Regions from separate parts of the Paenibacillus sp. J22FR21 genome, predicted to be linked through region 1. Evidence: riboswitches for the same ligand, from Rfam matches in the RefSeq annotation. Region 1 holds a riboswitch; each other region holds the start of a gene.
What was found. Region 1 has a riboswitch for cyclic di-GMP ahead of AC0YNS_RS13585 (ATP-binding protein). Riboswitches for the same ligand answer to the same signal wherever they lie in the genome.
Positions count from the first base shown of each region.

Region 1 (4,775 bases):
AACGGTTACAAAATCATAGGTCACTCCGCTTGGCAAATGAAAAGCGAGCATCGCGATGAAATGCATCGACCAAATCCCAACACCCATAACGACTGCTCCGCCCAGCAGCCATCCTCTCTTCTTCCAGCCCTCAGACAACAGCACGCGTCTGGCTATATTCAATGCCGTATAGGAAGCGAACAGCGCAATAATAAACGACAGACATACCAAGAACCAGTTGTAGCTTCCTTCGATATGATTATGCACCATTTCGATACCCCCCAGGGAGTGTTACTTGAAACGTCGTGCCCTCTCCCATCTTGCTGGCAATAGAAATTGTCCCGCCATGACTGGAAATGATTTTGTTGCTGATCATAAGTCCAAGTCCAGTTCCCTGCTCCTTCGTCGTATAAAAGGGTCTTCCCACCTGCTCAAGCACTTCCCCCGGAATACCGCAGCCAGTGTCTGCAATCGAGGTTATCAACTGGTTGCCGACCCGTTCTACGGCAACCCGAATTTCGCCGCCGCCCTCCGTTGCTTCGATTGCGTTCTTGATGAGATTGATAAATACTTGTTTGATCTGGCTTTCATCGCAATAGACATGCAGCTCCGGCTCCGAGAAATGCAGCTTGATATCCACATTGTTTAGATTAGCCTGTGATTCCAGCAGCGTATAGACAGCGGCTAGCAGCTCACATAGATTAGTCGCTTGAAACCGGCTGATTTGCGGCTTCGCAAGCAGGAGCAGCTCGTTGATGATGCCTTCCATGCGAACAATCTCAGACGTAATAATGGTGACATACTCCATTTTGGTCATCCCGTTCTGAAACAGCTTCATAAATCCTTTAATCGCCGTAAGCGGGTTTCGAATCTCATGTGCGATACCTGCAGCCAGCTGGCCTGCCATCGACAGCTTCTCCGACTCCACAATGAACGACTCTTGCTCTTTGCGCTGCGTCAGATCCGTGAAGTTTATAACAACACCGGCTTGTTCACCTTCACCTTTACCTTGCATAGGCGTAATATGATATTCCACCGGGAACGTCGAACCATTCTTCCGGCGAAACAAGTCATCCGCCACATATTCAGCGTTGCCGGTGCGATGAACCTTCTCGATAGGGTCCCATTCCTCACCCGCAGGCTTAATAGCCCGAAGCCCAACCTTACGCCCGAGTACTTCGTTCGCCTCAAACCCGGTTAAGTTCACAGCGGCTTGATTCCAGAAGATAACCTTGCCACGCTCGTCCAAACGGTAGATCCCCTCAGCCACAGAATCTAAAATATGCGAATAGGCTTCATTCATCCGTTTAAGTCGTTCTTCACTTTGCTTTAAGCGGCTGTCAATCATCATAATGACGATCGAATACATGCAGATGACGGAAACGATCAAACTTATGCTAATGGCGAGAAAGAACTGATTTTGCGATAAAGCCACAGATTCACCTGCATGCAGCGTTGTAATGCCATGCATCATGGGCATATTGCTGTAATGCAGAAATTCAATAGCGACGGATAGCGATAGAGCGTGGATGAACTGCCGCAACCGGCTTTGCCGATGGAGTTGGAATCGCTGTCTTGTGAAGATGAAACCAAGCACGAGAGCCAGAACGACGATTGAAATAAAACCTGTGGATGACTGATAATGAAGCGTCGCATGGGCTTTGATGGCTCTCATCCCGATGTAGTGCATCCCTACGATGCCACACGTCTGTACCAGGCTGCCTAGAACGAGCAAGCTTGTCCGATTTCGCCCTGAAGCACGTTCGAACAAGAGAAGCGCTAACGCCGACAAGACGATTAAAACACCCATCGAGAGAAACACATAACCGAAATGATACATCACCTTAACCGGGAACGGATACGCCAGCAAGGCCACAAAGTGCATGGACCAAACCCCGATACTAAAAACAAAAGCAGCACTCATAAGCCAAAAGAAAGTCGTGTACCTGGCTGCATTCATGCGCCCGTAAAGATGAAAGAGGATTAAGGAAGAGCTGAATACGAGTACGAATGAAATGGCGACGAGTGCGATGGGTGCCATGCTAACCTTCCTCCGGATCATTGACTTAGCATGCAGGATGCAAAATGGCAATAAAAAAACCACCCGAATAGGATGGATTCCATCTACTCGGCAGCCTTGTCTACCTTAGCATCACAGAAAGTGATCCCTTAGGCCACGGCTTTGCGTCCCATAGTTTCCTATGGTTTGCCCTTATCTTAGGTATTTAGTTGTAAAATTTTTCTAGATTATTCGTTTTTAATTCTCATTATAGGTGTTTTCACAGAACTGTACAGAGCGAATAACGTAGAACTTTGACTGATTTTGTCGAACTCCCAAAAAATATGTAACATCATTAACGATGCAAAAAAAGCCGAAGATGACAAGGCCATCTCCGGCTTCATTGGTTGTTCTACTACTCGAAGTATACAGCCTTGCCCGTACGGGAAGACTCGTAGATCGCTTCAAGAATTTCGGAAACCACAAGCGCTTGCTCTGGTTTAACGAAAGTTTCTTTGTCGTTCTTAACTGCATCGATCCACATGCTAGCTTCAAGAACTTCTGCAGTTTCGCTCGCGCCTTCATAGAAAGCAACGCCGCCGCTGTTCAGTTCAACTTTGTTTACATATAGGCGGCTGTTGTGCTCGCCATTGAAACGAAGACCGTCTTTCATGTCAGCGCCTGCTTTAGTACCGCTGAGGGAAACTTTAGCCTCATCGACTTCAAGCGAGTTAAGCGCCCAGCTGGATTCAAGGATTACAGTTGCACCGTTCTCCATTGTGATCATAGCGAAAGCGGAATCTTCAACTGTGAATTGTTTTGGATCCCATGGGCCCCAAGCATTCGCAGAATTCTCGTTTTGGGACAGCTTGTGGTAAGCGCGGCCAAGAACGACTTTCGGCTTGTAGTTGTCCATCATCCACAATACAAGGTCAAGTGCGTGAGTACCGATATCGATAAGCGGTCCGCCGCCTTGTTTCTCTTCATCCAAGAATACGCCCCATGTCGGAACAGCACGACGACGGATTGCATGTGCTTTAGCGAAGTAAATTTCGCCAAGCTCGCCTGCATCGCAAGCTTCTTTCAGGTAACGGCTGTCTGCGCGGTAACGGTTGTTGTAACCGATGCTGAGTTTTTTGCCGGTACGTTGTGCTACTTCAAGCATTTTACGAGCGTCAGCAGCTGTTTTAGCCATTGGCTTCTCGCAAAGCACGTGTTTGCCAGCTTCCAATGCGTCGATGGAGATAACCGCATGGGAATCGTTAGGCGTACAAACGTGGATGACGTCGATCGATCCGTCTTGAAGCAATTCTTTATAGTCAGAATATACTTTTGCTTCTTCTGTACCGTATTTCGCTTTTGCTTGTTCAGCCTTCTCAACAATGATATCGCAGAAAGCTACGATTTCAGCGTCTTTGACTTGGGCCAAACTTGGGAGATGTTTACCGTTGGCGATACCGCCGCAGCCAATAATGCCTACACGTACTTTTGACATTTTAAATTTCTACCTCCATGAGCCTCGAAATGATATAATTTGTAGTATGTGTGTCAGCTAGATAGAGAGACATACAATGACTACAGTATATCCGAACTTGTCCACTAAAATATAGGCGCTATATAGGTATGGTTTTATGTGATTTTGTTATTGAAGGGATGGTACCGTGGAATTTTATAATGAGAAGGTCGTTTACGAGAACCCGCTGCTCTCCATCAAAGTGTTCCAATCCCTGCGGAATAACGATCTATTTATCAATTGGCATTATCATCGAGAAATCGAATTGCTGCTTGTGATCACCGGCGAACTTGACGTAAATATTGAAGATGAGTGCATAAAACTACAAACGGGCGACATCGCATTGATCGGTGCAAGGCAGCTTCATCGCGATCGCAGCATGAGCAGCCCGCTGAATTATATCGTCTTGCAGTTCGATTTGGAGCAATTTATTGACCAAAGCTCAATGCCTTATATGCGATTTTTCTCCGAAACGAAGAATCCGCTCAGCCGAGCCAACTACATTTTTCAAGAAGATGAATCCGCACGAGCAGAGGCGTCGGAATGTATCCGCGGCATTCTGCAAGAAGTCACGACCAAGCAAAGCGGGTATGAGCTTGCCGTCAGCATGTACATAAAGAAGCTGCTCCTTCTGCTCATCCGGGGAGATTCCAGGAAAGTGCTTGCTGATCATGATGACTTTGATCGTGCTCGTCTGCGAGGTGTGATTGACTATGTGGAAGAACATCTGACCGACCGCATCCAAGTAGAAGAAGTTTCGAAGCTCGCCAATATGAGCTACTATTATTTTGTGAAATTCTTCAAGAAGGCGATCGGGATGTCCTTCACAGAGTATGTGAATTATCGCAAGATCAAATGGGCCGAACGTATTCTGCTCACGAAGGACCTCAGCGTCTCCGAGGTAGGGGACCGGATCGGCATGCCGAACATGGCCCATTTCTACAAAATGTTCAAGAAATACAATGATTGCTCCCCAAAGCAATTTCAGAAGAAAATGCTGGAGTGGAACCGCGCTTAACCGTAATGTCCAGGAAATCAGCCCAGCCGATGGAATTGTTGTTTCATGAAAGTCAGACTAGCCGATAATTCCTCGTCTGGTTGCTGAAGGCTGCATTCCGCGGAAATTCCGCCCTTGTAGCCTGCTGCTGTCAGCTGTGCGGCAAAGTCCGCGTATGGATATCGCCCGGTTCCCGGTGATAGTCTGCCCGTATCTGCGATGTGAATATGCGCAAGCCAGTCCTTATTAGCAGTCAATGTGTCCAGCGCTTCGCTATCCTCATCCAT
Region 1 covers NZ_JBWDNJ010000003.1:662,271-667,045, reverse strand. Annotated here, with positions in the region: gene AC0YNS_RS13590 (bifunctional diguanylate cyclase/phosphodiesterase) at 1-249, opposite strand, end outside; gene AC0YNS_RS13585 (ATP-binding protein) at 239-2,020, opposite strand; cyclic di-GMP riboswitch class I at 2,107-2,200, opposite strand; gene AC0YNS_RS13580 (Gfo/Idh/MocA family protein) at 2,394-3,473, opposite strand; gene AC0YNS_RS13575 (AraC family transcriptional regulator) at 3,640-4,509, shown strand; gene AC0YNS_RS13570 (sugar phosphate isomerase/epimerase family protein) at 4,527-4,775, opposite strand, start outside.

Region 2 (4,775 bases), 320 kb from region 1:
GAGAGTGCCATAATGTTCAAGGTTGTTTCGTAGCCGCGCGAGTTGAATACGTTAACCAGCTCCAGCGCCTTCGGCACGTCTTGAATGTAGCAGGCAACGCGAATCAAATCGAGCATGCTCTCTTCGCGTGGAAGAATATCGTTCTCATCTACCCGTCCGATATCGACAAGTGCAGAGAGCTTCGTATTCAGCTTCTGCGGGATGACTTTACGAAGGAAGTCGTCGTCCAGGAAGCGCCATGGACCCGCATCTTCAGCGCCTTTGAGCAGCTTCGGAGAGTTTTTGTACCCGATTTCCATATACTCGACGCCAGCTTCATTCAGCGAGTTGTATAGATGCTGAACGAACTCAACGCTGAAATCCCAGTTATTGACGAGCCCGCCGTCGCGGATCGTGCAGTCGACGATTTTACAATGACTTTTTTTCGAAGCATTCATAGCATTGTGTCTCCTTTTTAGCCAGATCTTGTCTTTTCTACTCATAATACTTGATATTGGCTATGAACGCAAAGTCATTTTTGTCAGAATTGCAGGACTCTTCGGATTAAATGGCGCGGAACGATTTCCTCGTGCTGACCATCGTTTGATCCAATTTATCGCTTAATTTCTCCAGCATTGTCGCAAGCTCCGACGATCTGGAAATAAGCTGATGCTGCTCATTCGAGCTGCCCGTAACCGTCTTGACGCTGCCTGTTAATTCAACGGACATTCGGGAGATTTCCTCAATGTTGACGCTGAACTGCTTCGTGCTTGCTGTCATTTGCTGAGAGGCACCGGAAATATAATGAATTTGCTCTGCGACGGTTTTGATGGATCGCATGATCCGTTCAAATGCGGCTCCCGCATCACATACGGCTTGGTTGCCTGATGCAACCTCTTCAATGACTTGATCCATGGAATGGATAGAAGCGCGGTTATTAGCCTGAATGTCTTGAACAAGCTCAGCGATTCTCTGGGCAGAGGCAGTTGTTTGTTCAGACAGCTTGCGCACTTCATTAGATACGACGGTAAACCCACGTCCATGCTCGCCGGCCCGCGCCGCTTCAATCGCCGCATTCAGTGCCAGCAGACTGGTTTGTGAAGCGATGTCTGCAATTAAGCTTGTAATGTCATCTATTTCTTGCGAACGCTGACCGAGCAGCTTTACTTTGGTTGCGGACTCTTGGACGGCATTGCTCATCGATGTCATCTGCCTGACAGCCTTCTGTATGGCCTCATTTCCGTTATCGGCCTCCGTCGCTACCTCACTGGAGAAAGTTGACACCGTAGCAGACGTTTCGGCAATGGTATGGATGTCTCGGAGCATCTCTCCGATGACCCTCTTGCCTGTCTGTGCGCCATGCTCCTGCAAATGCGCCGTGGCATCAACCTTATGCATCGTTTGTACAATATCCCCTGCCAAGAGATTAAGCGTAGCCGCATTGCAGCTGAGCTCTTTGGAATTCATGAGCACTTGGTCCGACGTTTCCGTCACATTTTCAATAATTTGTTTGACCGCTGCTTGAATCTTCTGCTGTTGGGCCGATTCCAACGCGAGGATGAATGCTCTGCGCGTCACAATTTGATAGGTAACCGCGCCGATAAACAAGACGACAAATACGATGTGAATGGAGACCATGGCAAGTGAGTAATCACGGGTTCCGTAGACAAGGTCTGGGAAGATTAAGAAGCCGAGTACATGCTGAAGTGCGAAGATAACGGTGCTGATGAGAAGCATTGCGATGAGGTCGTAGTACAAAATAATAGCGAGTACCATAAAGATGGAGAAATGATATTCCACCATGCCGTTGCCGCCTGAGATGATCGATATGCTGCTGAAGGTAAGCGACAGTGTCAATAGAAGCGGAACGGACTGCTGCTCCTTCTGCAACCGCATGCAAATCCCGGCAAGCAGTAAGAAAATAATCGGTAATGCCAAGAACGTTTGCTTAAGGAAAGTGTGGAACGTAGAACCATTCATGTCCGTTTGATGATCATGATGCATGGAGAAACCGAGCCAATCGAATGCGTGTACCAGAAGCGATAATAGCACAATAATTGTAGAAATGAATAACATGACACGGTTTTTCTCTCTAAGCATACAACTTGCCTACCTCCCCATATATGTATACATATAAAAAGAGTCCACCCGCGTTAAGGATGGACTCCTTTTCACTCGGTAACCTGTCCACCATGGCATCTGCATTGCGATGCTTTAGGCCTAGGCTTTGCGTCCCAACGTTTCCGTTGGTTTGCCATTATCATATGAAGAAGTAGTCGGATACTATGGTCATGGTACTGTTAACAGGGTTAATTATATGAGGGGAAAGCCCTGTTTGTACATAGCGTAATTTGTATTGTTTTGTCGAATTTGTCAGATCATCTCTTCTGCTCTCACCACTTCGTCGAACTTGGCTGCCGTAATAAGCCCACTGCGAATGGCAGCCTCGCGAAGCGTCAGGCCCTCCTTGTGAGCGGACTTGGCAATGGCCGCCGCATTCTCATAGCCGATATGAGGATTCAGCGCCGTGACGAGCATCAACGACTCGTTTAGATGCCGAGCGATGGCTTCCCGATTCGGCTCAATGCCGACCGCACAATGCTCATCGAAGGAGCGAATCGCGTCGCTGAGAATACGGGTCGACTGCAGGAAATTGTGAATGATGACAGGCTTAAACACATTCAGCTCGAAGTTTCCCTGACTGGCCGCGAAGCCGATTGCCGCGTCATTGCCCATGATCTGACAGACGACCATCGTCAGCGCCTCACACTGCGTTGGGTTGACCTTCCCCGGCATAATGGAGCTGCCCGGCTCGTTCTCCGGGATACGAATCTCGCCAATCCCGCAGCGAGGTCCGCTTGCGAGCCAGCGCACGTCGTTCGCGATCTTCATTAAGTCCGCGGCGAGCGCTTTAATTGCGCCGTGTACGAAGACGATCTCGTCGTGGCTCGTCAGCGCGTGAAATTTGTTCGGCGCGCTGATGAAGTTCTTGCCTGTGAGGCGGCTGATCTCCGCCGACACCTTCTCGCTAAAGCCCTGCGGGGCATTCAGGCCCGTTCCCACGGCTGTGCCTCCGATGGCAAGCTCACGCAGCTCCTCGCGGCTTGCTCTGATATTACGCTCCCCTTTCTCCAGCATCCGAACCCAGCCGCTGATTTCCTGGCCGAGCGTAAGCGGTGTGGCATCCTGCAGATGGGTGCGGCCGATTTTGATGACCTCCATGAAGCTAGCACTCTTCTGCTCGAGTGTGGATTTCAGCTGCGCAATCGCCGGCAGGACGAGGTCCTCTACCGCAATCAGCGCGGCGATATGCATCGCGGTGGGGAATGTATCGTTGGAGCTCTGCGAGCGGTTGACATCATCGTTGGGATGAACGGTTGCTTCTTGCCCCTTCTCCCGGAGCAGCTGTGCCGAACGTCTTGCTATCACTTCATTGACGTTCATGTTGGACTGCGTGCCGCTCCCGGTCTGCCATACAGCAAGCGGAAACTCATCCTGCCACTTTCCTGCAATCACCTCATCCGCTGCAGCCGCAATCGCTTCTGATTTAAGGGCATCCAACTTCCCCAAGCTTCCGTTCACGGTTGCTGCTGCTTTCTTCAGATAAGCGAAAGCGGTAATTAACTCGCGCGGCATCTTCTCCGTACCGATTCGAAAATTGTGCAGACTGCGCTCCGTTTGCGCTCCCCACAGCCGGTGCGCCTCAACCTGTATCTCACCCATAGAATCCTTCTCCATGCGAAAATCGCTCATCGCGACTACCTCCTCATTACGGATTATTTCTGTTTCGGCTTACTCTCTATATACCCTATGAAAGAGGCGATGCATCTACGAGCATGCATCGCCTCTTTCCCATGATTGCCTATTTGCGGGCTTGCAATACGGCTTCTGTCTGAAACCTCGCAACTGCGATTCCGTGTCATTGGCTGATCCAGGGGCGAAGTTGCATTCTATCGCAACATTTAAAACTGACCTCTTAGTTCCGGAGGCAGCTCCCGGCTCTTGCGCGTGTTGGAATCCATCGTCACACAAGTAACGACCGCGTCCCCGCATAGCTCGCCTTTCTCGTTCACGATCTCCTGTTTGAGCACATAGCTGCTACGCCCGGCCCGCTCCGGGGATGTTGTAACCGTCAACCGATCGCCTTGCCTGCACTCCTTGCGATAGTTGATATTGATATTGACCGTTACCGTCTGAACACCCATCGCAAGTAACACATCATAGTGCAAGCCCGCCTGCTCATACCATGCTTCCCGTCCCCATTCGAGATATTCCAAGTACTTGGCATTGTTCACATGCCCGTTCACATCGATTTCCGTTGAACGGACGATTAGCTCCAGATTCGCTTGCATCGATCCACACACTCCTCCGTTGTTGCAGCCGCCTTGTACAGATCAGACCTAGTTGCCTTCATGTTAGCGGGCGAGAGTATGCTTGTCAAAGCGAGTGGAGAGTGCCAAATCAACTAGTCATGAAAAGGCAATATTCCGCTCCCCGCGCTAGACGCTGAGAGTGCAGAAAACGAACTCTCAGCGCAGAAAATATGCCGATACACGGCTGAGAGTCGAAATATCGAACTCTCAAGTTTTCAAACTAACCATTAAGCTTCTCTATCATTCACCATGCAAAACAGCAAGAAGACCGCTCTCTCCGAACCTACCGGAGAGAACGGCCTATCATTTTACCACTCTGCGAACGAGCCATCGTCGTACGCCAGACGAGGTGTATCCCAGTCGCCTGCGTAGCCGCGTTCAATGAGCGCTTCTTCATTAATTTCGATACCGAGGCCAGGCCCT
Region 2 covers NZ_JBWDNJ010000003.1:344,978-349,752, reverse strand. Annotated here, with positions in the region: gene AC0YNS_RS12285 (aldolase catalytic domain-containing protein) at 1-437, opposite strand, end outside; gene AC0YNS_RS12280 (methyl-accepting chemotaxis protein) at 544-2,079, opposite strand; cyclic di-GMP riboswitch class I at 2,154-2,245, opposite strand; gene fumC (class II fumarate hydratase) at 2,353-3,732, opposite strand; gene AC0YNS_RS12270 (acyl-CoA thioesterase) at 3,942-4,331, opposite strand; gene dgoD (galactonate dehydratase) at 4,661-4,775, opposite strand, start outside.
Region 2: another riboswitch for cyclic di-GMP. It lies ahead of AC0YNS_RS12280 (methyl-accepting chemotaxis protein); the one in region 1 lies ahead of AC0YNS_RS13585 (ATP-binding protein).

Region 3 (4,775 bases), on a different contig from region 1:
ACAGCACTTCTTTAGCCAGCTCGCCGACTTCGGTCATTAAATACAACATCCTCTGCTCGATGGAGCTCTGGTCGAACCCTTGGAGCGCGCTCCATTCTTTTACATACTGTTGAAATTCGGCTGTATTCATATTCTATGTTCCTTTCTACATATGGGATTGTGCACGATGAAGATTGGTAAGGAGCAAGATGGAAAATAGAAATAAGCAAGACGCAAAATAGTAATAAGCAAGACGATAGAGCTTGCTTAGCTCGCCGCCGGGCCGAGCTGCTTGAGCAGCAGGCGGCTCTGATCCGCCGCTGCCTGGGACGCTGCCGTGACGGCAAACTTGCGGCCGTTCACGCCGGGGTTGTTCTTCTGCGCCTCATACGCTTCGAAGAAGGTAACGGCCGTCTGCGCGGCCAGCCTTGCATCCGCGAGGCGCGAAGCAGCTCGCATGCCATCCGCGAGCTGCGCCATCGTGACGACCGCGTCCGTCTGCTTCTCGCGGTCGTAACGATCATAGTGCAAGGCGAGGCGCCAATACGCCGCCGCGCCGTGCACATCGCTCTGCTCGGCTGCAGCTGCGCCGAGCGCCCACAAGAGCGGCACGGACTGCGGCTCATAACGCAGTCCGGCCGCCAGCAGCACCGCCCGTTCCGGCGGCGGTGCCAATGCTGCAAGTTCGAGTCGAATCCGCGTCCAATACGGATTCCACTCGAGCGCCGCGCGAAGCGCGGCTGTTTGCGCAGCAGCACTGCGAGCGGCTGACACAGCCGCCTCGCGATACTGCACGGCACGGTCGAACCGAACGCTGAGCACAGCAGCGGCGGTTAGACCTACCGCGGCCGCGACAAGCAGCGCGGTCCGCAGCGATCGCAGCGGCGGCGCCGCAAGAATGGCGCGCCTTCCTTCCGCCGTGCTCTCACCGGAGTAGTAGACTACCAGGCTGAGCAGCAAGAGCCAATAATACCCGAAGGACATATCGAAATCCACTGCCGCATGCAGTAGCAGCACACTAATAGGCAGCAGGCCGATCCGATTCGATTGCCACACTTGCCGCAGCAGGAAGAACAGGACCATGGCACAAACCAACAGCCCGACAATGCCAAGATCGAGCGCAATTTCGATGTAACCGCTATGTACTTCATTTCCTACATAAGGGGCTGTCTGTACTTGTGTAAACAGCATGCGCCACGTATCGCCGCCTCGTCCGAAGAACAGTGCTTCTTTCATGAGCAGCCACGCATCCTGATAGAATAACCCCCGTGCGCCGGCCGTCTGGTACCCGCCGCTCAACCGTCCTTGAATGACCGCCGGAAGCAGCATGATCATGCCAAGTAAACCTACAAGCCAGCATCCCCATGCGATCCGGCTAAGCAGCTGCTCTCTTCCTCTTGCCAGCGTCCACTGCAAACCTATAAATCCGGCAAGCGCAGCCACGCAGATAATCAGCAATAGCACGGTTTCTTGTGAAGTCGCACCATGCAGCGCAAACTGGGCATCCACGCCCGCAGCTGTACTTGCATTACCGCTTCGCAAACCTGCTTGAACGACAGCCCGATACGCAGCCCCTCCGCCAATCAAAGCCCAGCCGCTATAGATAAGCCATGCTATGCGCTCTTTACCTCGAAGCATCAGAAGTCCGCCGAACCATACAAACGCGGTTACAAGCCACGCTCCCCTTGATTCGGTCAGGAGCAGTGCCAGGACACCCGGCACTACCGCTGCTGCAGCCCCTATGAACGTTAATGCAGCAGCCCTTGATCGAATTAGCAAGACCAAATAATACAGGAGATAGGCTCCTGCAACAGCACCTAGGAAATTCGGATATTGCATGAACCCGGACAAGCGCGCTCCAACAGCCGACAGCCTTACATCACCGGTAGTCATGATGATCTCAGGGAACGTGATCCATCCCATCCAACCCGCAATTGCGCCAGCGATTACGAAAGCGCCTGAGCCTTGAATCGCTGCAGAAAGCCATCTCAAACGCTGCTGCCGCACAGCCGTGTCGGAGCTGGTACAGAACCAGCTGTACAATGTAATGGCAAAAGCCGCATTGGCCATCCATCGCAATGCCTCCTCGAGGCTGCCAAGCGTGGATGCCGGTCGATGAAACAGGGCAATCCCGTATAACATCGCCATCGCAAGCAGGCCGTAGATTGATAAAGGCACGTGCTGGCTGAACCGTCTGTCCTCTTTCCGAGAATGAACAATCGAACCCGCACCAATGACGAGTATACATACGACCATGATGATCCATTCCCACCGATAAAAGATCGTATCAAAGAACATCCCGTTGCGATAAGCCGAACAAGCCAGTATAATTGCCACGGCTAGCGCAGCCAGTCCACTTCGCATAACCACTTCCCCTTTTGCTCAAACCCCATCTGATTTACGTTATTTTTCCAATTGTACCATAATTGACGGTCCGACTATAAAAAAGAAGACGCTGCCGGATCACCATCATCCGTTCAAACGCCTTCTTATATATGCAACGCTGAAATCGCGTTTATCTGCCCTTCTTAGCCGTTAATTTCTCCTGCTTAAGCTTGAAATAGGCTTCAATTTGCATACGCAGCAAATAAGCTCGAAGCGCCCGCTGCTGCTGCTCATCTAACTCTTGAAAGCGAGCTCCGTAAAACTTCCATTCATTTCCATTATCCTTGCGGATAATTTCAACCTTACAATCCAGTTTAAAGCCCAGTGATAAGCTCACTTCGAGAGTATCACCTTGCGCAAGCGTCGGTGGGCTCATCAAGGAAAACCCTATCCCGGTGTCGCTTATATTTCTAAGCTCTATATCGAAGCTGTCTGTAGCTTCAATCGTCATTTTATTCCCTTTGGAGCCTTCAACCTCTTGCGAATACGTACGCGATATCGTGCCTCTTGCCTCAATATCAATTCGCGGCGATTCCCGTTTCTCATCAAGTCCCGTTAGCGAGCGAGCTGGGAAAATAACCGCAATAGAACCTTCCGCCTTCGCAATAATCGTCGATTGCAGCCGGTGAATGCCGACCGGTGAATAGACGGTTAAACTAACCGGTTCACCGAGCTCGAAGTTCTTGAATTCCGTCAGTTCGATTTCCATCATTTCGCCTTCTGCATGGGCAAGCACCCCTGTGGCAACATAACCTTCTTTCTCGACCATCGTACGGCTGTGGAGCAGTGCTTTCATGGTAAAGGTAGGTTTACTTGATCCGATTCGTTCATTTAAGCCTGACATTTACTTTTCCCCCTTCACATATGAAGAAACGCTCCCGCAACGACAGTACGGCGCTATAAAACAGAAAAAGCGCTTCCTCATGTAATACTGGAGCCGCTTCCGGAACCGCGAGATATCTCGGGTGTTCATTTCGGCAGTCAGGCTGTCATTTGTTCGCTTACATAATGAAGAGCGGACATTTAGACCCTTTAACTTTGCGTCCTTACCTTTCGATAAGTTTGCCAGTATCGATGATATGCAGTTGTCAGCAGAATGCTAACCTACCTACAGTTCTTTCACGATCATTAGTTTATGTTGGTCTTTGAGGTCGATCTGATATGCTGTAGCAGGCGCTGTTCCGTCAGGCTCTCGGATGATCCGAACCGTTGGACGATGAACCGCGAGCGGGTCGTTCAAAGCAACGACGGCAATTTGCCCCGAACTGAGCAGTACCGTTGTTGCAACCGGATAAATGGATATATGCTTACAGAAAATTTTGATCAATTCTAAATCAAAATAGGTGTTTCCAGCAGCGAACAGAAACTCGATCGCTTCCGATGGCGTATAGCGTTTGCGATGCGGCCTTGGAGAAGTAAGCGCATCGTATACATCTGCGATCGCCACGATTTGAGCGTATTCATGAATAGCCTCCCGCTTAAGCTTGCGCGGATAACCTGTCCCATCATATCGCTCGTGATGCTGCAGCGCGCAATGTGCCGAGAGTAAACTAATATCATGCTGCGCTCTGATGATGTTGAAGCCATCCTCGGTATGCTTCTCCATGAGCGCCCGCTCGCTTGGCGTCAATACAGTCGTCTTCGTCAAAATCTCTTTCGGCAGCCGTGTCATGCCGATATCGAACAACATCGCACCCATGCCAAGCTCTTCGAGCTGCGTTCGGTTATACCCTCTGGCTAACCCCATAATGCCTGCAAGTATCGTGACATTCAAGGAATGGTGGAACAAGTAGCTGTCCGCCACGTGAATGTTCGTCAAGCTGACCATAACATCTTCACGTCTAATGAGATCCTGCATAATGTCGCCGAATACCTTACGGAAGGTGCGGCCAAGCTCAGGGGCAATCGTTCGCCCTTTCGTAACTTGTTGATCCATAAGCGTATTCATCGTCTTGTAAATCGTATCCGATGCCGCTTTGTGCGTGCTGTCTTGAATAGCCGTAGTTGGCTCCAAACCCTCTGTCAGGGGATCATCAATGAAAAGCATGTCGATGCCTAAACCAACCAATCTGTCGATAAATCGTTGATTTAACTCCACACCGGCGCCAAGCAATATGTTCCCATTCTCCTGCAAAATAGGGCGAGCTAACTTTTCTCCCGGCTGAACGGAGTTGATGTGAACTTTTCTCATCGGTGTTTATTCCCGCCTTTACCGCTTGCTCCCGGATTAAGCTTGTAAAGCTGTCGGTTCGGTCAACTGCGCTTTACGGACATATTTCTCTGCGTACATTCGTTTGTCCGCAGTTTGCAGCAGCTGGCCAATCTCCATACCGTGTTCCGGAAACGAAGCATGTCCAACCGAAACTGACAATCGTAATCCGGTTCGCAATGAAATGCTAAAGAGCTGTTCG
Region 3 covers NZ_JBWDNJ010000004.1:332,119-336,893, forward strand. Annotated here, with positions in the region: gene AC0YNS_RS16970 (MazG nucleotide pyrophosphohydrolase domain-containing protein) at 1-130, opposite strand, end outside; gene AC0YNS_RS16975 (O-antigen ligase family protein) at 247-2,343, opposite strand; gene AC0YNS_RS16980 (PilZ domain-containing protein) at 2,495-3,208, opposite strand; cyclic di-GMP riboswitch class I at 3,338-3,441, opposite strand; gene AC0YNS_RS16985 (HD-GYP domain-containing protein) at 3,473-4,555, opposite strand; gene AC0YNS_RS16990 (GGDEF domain-containing protein) at 4,592-4,775, opposite strand, start outside.
Region 3: another riboswitch for cyclic di-GMP. It lies ahead of AC0YNS_RS16980 (PilZ domain-containing protein); the one in region 1 lies ahead of AC0YNS_RS13585 (ATP-binding protein).

Region 4 (4,775 bases), 190 kb from region 1:
TGCCGCTGTCCAAGATGTAGAGCTCACTTCGCGCGCCGGCCTCAATCCGGTTAATCGCACGGATGTTATCGACGAGCCAGTCCAGCTTTATGTTCAGAATGATGGCGCCATCCATACGGTTATCGCGATCCGTCGTCTCATACATCACATAGCTTAATACCGTATTCGCAGCAGCTCCGGCTGCGCCTTGATCAGCGGCTTCCGCACTGCGTCGCACGATTGCACGGAGCACCGGAATGTTCGTATAGCTTTGCAATACTTTATCGAGCTCTGCGTCCTTATGATACAAATCGCCATATGTCGAGTAATATAGTTTCTTATGATTGTTATAGATGTAGATGGACTGAATGAATGGATTGTTCGCCACAATCGTCGCGTTTAGTTTATTAATGACATTCAAATGCTCGTACGTTTCCTCATCGTTCAAATACATAAGCGCCTTCACGTCGTTGCTGCCATAGGTGGAGAGGGTAATATTGCGAATCATCGTATCGAGATAATCGATGTTGTATTTCATCTGCGAGAGTACCTTCTGGCTGTTCTCGTATTCGCTCTTGAACACCTTCTTCTCTACATTCACATACACAAGCGTGGAGAACGAAACGACGATTAGCAAAATAATGCTGGTGATCCACAAGAATATGCGCAGCAAATATTTCTTCTCTTGAAACAGACGAATGAAGCTCATAAGCAAGTACCACCCTTGTTATTCAATCTTTGCTTCCCAAACCGAACTGCCGTAATGAATGTCCGCTTTGCATATATGCCCGGCAACCGCAATCGGCTGCTTGCCTTCTGCCGCGTGCAATAACTGAAGGGCAGCACTTCGTCCCATATCATAGAAAGGCTGGTTCGCACCTGTAATATCCAGTCGGAGTTTCCCGTTCAACCCCTGCGCATCATAAGTAACAAAGGACATCTCGTCCGGGACGCGCTTGCCAAGCCGCTCAAGTGCAGCGAGCGCAGCCTCGGCAATCTGATCATTCGCTGCAAATACAGCCGTGTACCGCGTCATCTCCAGTGCATTCGCAAGCCGAGCAACAAAGTCTTCGAACTCGCTCTCGAAATTCTCGAACCGGGTCGGGATGCATAAGTCGTATTCAGCTTCAAAAGAAACGCCTGCTTCAATAAACGCTTGTCTCATGCCAAGCAGCCGTTCATAGAACGTGCTGAGGTCCGAATTGCGTACGAATGCAATCCGCCGATGTCCCTTGGCAAGCAGCAATTTCGTAAGCGAATACGCGCCTGAAGCGTTATCGCTCGTCACAAAAGGAATATCGGTGTCCCATACGCGCCTATCCAGAAAAATGACCGGAATGCCGCAACCCGCTAACTCCTCGTAGATCTGCCGACTGCGAGGCTCGTCCTGGCCGCCGTGAATCGGACTCAGAATAATCCCCTCCACTCGCCTTGCAATCGCGCTCGCAACGAATGACTCCAGCTTATCTAGGCTGCGATTATCGCTGCTGCTCATGAGCTGATAGCCCTTCGGCTGAAGCACATCCTCGATCCCGCGCAGAGCGGCTCCCCATAGCGGATTATCGATACCGATAACCGATGCAGCAATGAGTCCGCTCCCGTTCCCATTCCCGCTCCTTATTCGACTGGTCGGCTGAGACAAGAGCCCTCCATCTGCCAAATATGTACCTCGGCGATTATCTCGTGTCAGAAGCCCTTCCCCACACAATTCCTTAATCGCCTTCTCTATTGTATTAACGCTGGATTGATAGGACTCCGCCAAATTCCGGCTGGAAGGCAGGCGTGAAGTGTCCCTCCACTCTCCAGCATGTATGCGCTTTCGAATATCTTCCTTAATCCGGTGATACGGGAATATAGTCAGCCTATTCACCTTCATCTCTGCTAGATTAGCTTGACTATATGATATGTGTATCATCTGTGTCAATCCAGAGTCTGAAATTGATGAACCACATGTATATAGGCCTACTTTTATGAACCTTTAGTCCTTCACTTACGCAACTAAGACATCAATATCACCTATAAATACCAACTCTATCCTTTTAAATAGGTTCCAGAGACTCATTCGCTAGTTTGAGATATTATGGAAAATAGAAATAGCGCTAAATTCCTACATTATTCGTCAAAACTGAATCATTTTTCGCAGGCAAACCCTACGAAAGCAGGGGACGCAAAGTCAATAGGTCTAAGTCTATTCTCCTATAAATGCAATGAGATACGACAGCCAGACTGCCGAAGTTAATCTGCTGACCTTGGTTCTCCAAGCGGGAAGATGCGTATCGGTCTGTTACCGCCATCTTGCTTCGAGCCCGAGGATTTTTGTATACCTATTTGACGTAGAAAGGATGTGTACGGCTTGGCAACCCCTTACGAGCAGTTTAGTTCTAAGCTTCTGACATACACATTAATATTCCTTATTCTGTCTTCTATTCCCATATATGTAACCGTTCTTGCACTTGAGCTAATTACCTTTCAAGTCTTTATTCGATTCGTCGCTTCCGTTATCCCGCTTGGCGTTGTGCTCTACTTCATTTACCGACAAACCTATCAAACGCTCAAAGGAAAAGTCATTATTTCAGCCTATTCGTTCCTGCTCTGCTTCATCGTCATGTGGTTTATCCCAACATCAAACTCCGGCACCGTGGTTTTCCTCTTTGCGCTTCTCTCCCTCATCTATCTGGACCGCTTTGTGACACTAATGGCAAGTGGATATGGCATCCTTGTACTCATCACCCATCAATTATTCAACCCCTATATGCTCGCAACGGATCTGCTCTACCGAATTGTTCAATTCACCTTGTTCACCATGAGCTGTATCACCTGTGTCAGCGTTTGCATCATTGGACGCCGAATCATCGCACATGCGCAGCGAAGCGAGAAGAAAGCGCTGGATAACGAGAATCGGTACCGGCAAATTTTCGAGCTGTCTCCCGAAGCTAATATTGTACAGATCGACTATAAAATCGTTCACATGAATCGATCAGGGCTAACGATGTTAGGCGCACAGCATCTGGATGAGTTAGTCGGCGTCAATGTGTTTGACATCGCATTGCCGGAGTATCACGAGATGATGCGAACCAAATCAACCGACCTCATAGAGGGCCACACTGCCGTTAATCACGCGGAGCTCTGCATTTACAAGCTAAACGGTGAAGTGATCGACGTTGAAACCAATTCCATCTCGATTCTATTTCACAATCAGCCCGCGATCCTATCAAACTTCCGAAATATAACGGAAACGAAGAAGGCTCGTGAAACCATCAACTATATGGCCTATCACGATCAACTGACTGATCTTCCCAACCGCTATCAATTAATAACGAAGCTCGATGCAGAGCTCCGGTATGCGGTACACAAACCATGCAGCTTCGCTCTCCTGTTCCTTGATATGGACAGGTTCAAATCCATCAACGACACATTCGGTCATCCACTGGGGGACCGTCTGCTCAAGAGCTTCGCGAAACGGCTTCAGGCATCGCTGCAGCCAGCTGCATTTGCGGCCAGACTTGCCGGCGACGAGTTTGTCATCCTGCTGCCGAATATCGATGCTGAAACGGTGGGGACGCTTGTTGGCCCTCTGCTGGAGCGGCTCTCTGAACCTTTTATTCTCAGAGGTCAAGAAATCATCGTTACGACAAGCATCGGAATCGCTATGTATCCCAAAGACGGGAAGGATGCCGATACGCTTCTGATTCTCGCAGATGCGGCTATGTATGCGGCTAAGAGGCGGGGAAGAAACAACTACGCCTTCTATAGTAATGAGATGAACGAAGTTAATTTACGGAAAATGATGCTGGAGCAGGACTTGCGCAAAGCACTGCAGCAGGGAGAGCTGCATTTGCTCTATCAGGGCAAGAAGGATTTGCAAGCTGGCAGTTTGAACGGCTTCGAGGCTCTCCTTCGTTGGACGCATCCCAAGTTCGGCGCCGTTCCTCCGGCTGAATTTATTCCGCTTGCGGAAGAAACAGGGCTTATTGTTCCGATAGGAGAGTGGGTCATACGGCAGGTATGTAATCAAATCAATGCTTGGAAGCAAGCGGGCTTGTCTCCTTTGCCGGTGTCCGTGAACTTATCGGTTCGCCAATTCAAACAGGACAACCTGATTGATATGCTGAAGGCGATCCTGCTCTCCACTGCGGTTGAACCACGGCTCATTGAACTTGAAATTACAGAGAGCGTTGCTTCATCGAATTTCGAAGCCCCGCTTATTGAGAAGCTGCATGAAATGAAGGCGCTCGGCGTTGCTATTTCGATTGATGACTTCGGAACCGGATACTCATCGCTTAGCTATCTGCGCCTTTTTCCCGTGGACACCCTTAAGATGGACAAATGCTTCATTCGCAATATTGGTCACAATCAAGATGATCTGGCAATCGTCACGGCGATCATCGGTATGGCTCATAGTCTCAAGCTTCAAGTCCTCGCTGAAGGGGTTGAGAACGAGACTCAGCTTGCACTCTTAAAGGAACAGCGCTGCGACGGTGCTCAAGGCTATCTCATCGGCTACCCTATTGCGGCTGAGGAAGTGGAGCTGCTGATTACTCCGGTCCATGAGCTAAGCAATTCGTAGGGGAGTACAAGCCCGTTCCTATGATGGCCCGAACTCCCTCCAAGCTGCTTGATCATCATTAGGTTTGCTGTTCATAGGCGAGCTGATGGCCATCCTCGAATCCTTTGGCAAAGCCGAGGTTATAGCCTTGATTATAAGCATTATCGAAGGCTCGATTATAACCCGGACTGCTTAAACCCCGCTTCCTTCCACGCTTCTGCTTACGCACGGAAGATTTGCCGGTGCCTGA
Region 4 covers NZ_JBWDNJ010000003.1:469,172-473,946, reverse strand. Annotated here, with positions in the region: gene AC0YNS_RS12785 (AraC family transcriptional regulator) at 1-688, opposite strand, end outside; gene AC0YNS_RS12780 (GntR family transcriptional regulator) at 707-1,849, opposite strand; cyclic di-GMP riboswitch class I at 2,112-2,213, shown strand; gene AC0YNS_RS12775 (putative bifunctional diguanylate cyclase/phosphodiesterase) at 2,333-4,546, shown strand; gene AC0YNS_RS12770 (hypothetical protein) at 4,605-4,775, opposite strand, start outside.
Region 4: another riboswitch for cyclic di-GMP. It lies ahead of AC0YNS_RS12775 (putative bifunctional diguanylate cyclase/phosphodiesterase); the one in region 1 lies ahead of AC0YNS_RS13585 (ATP-binding protein).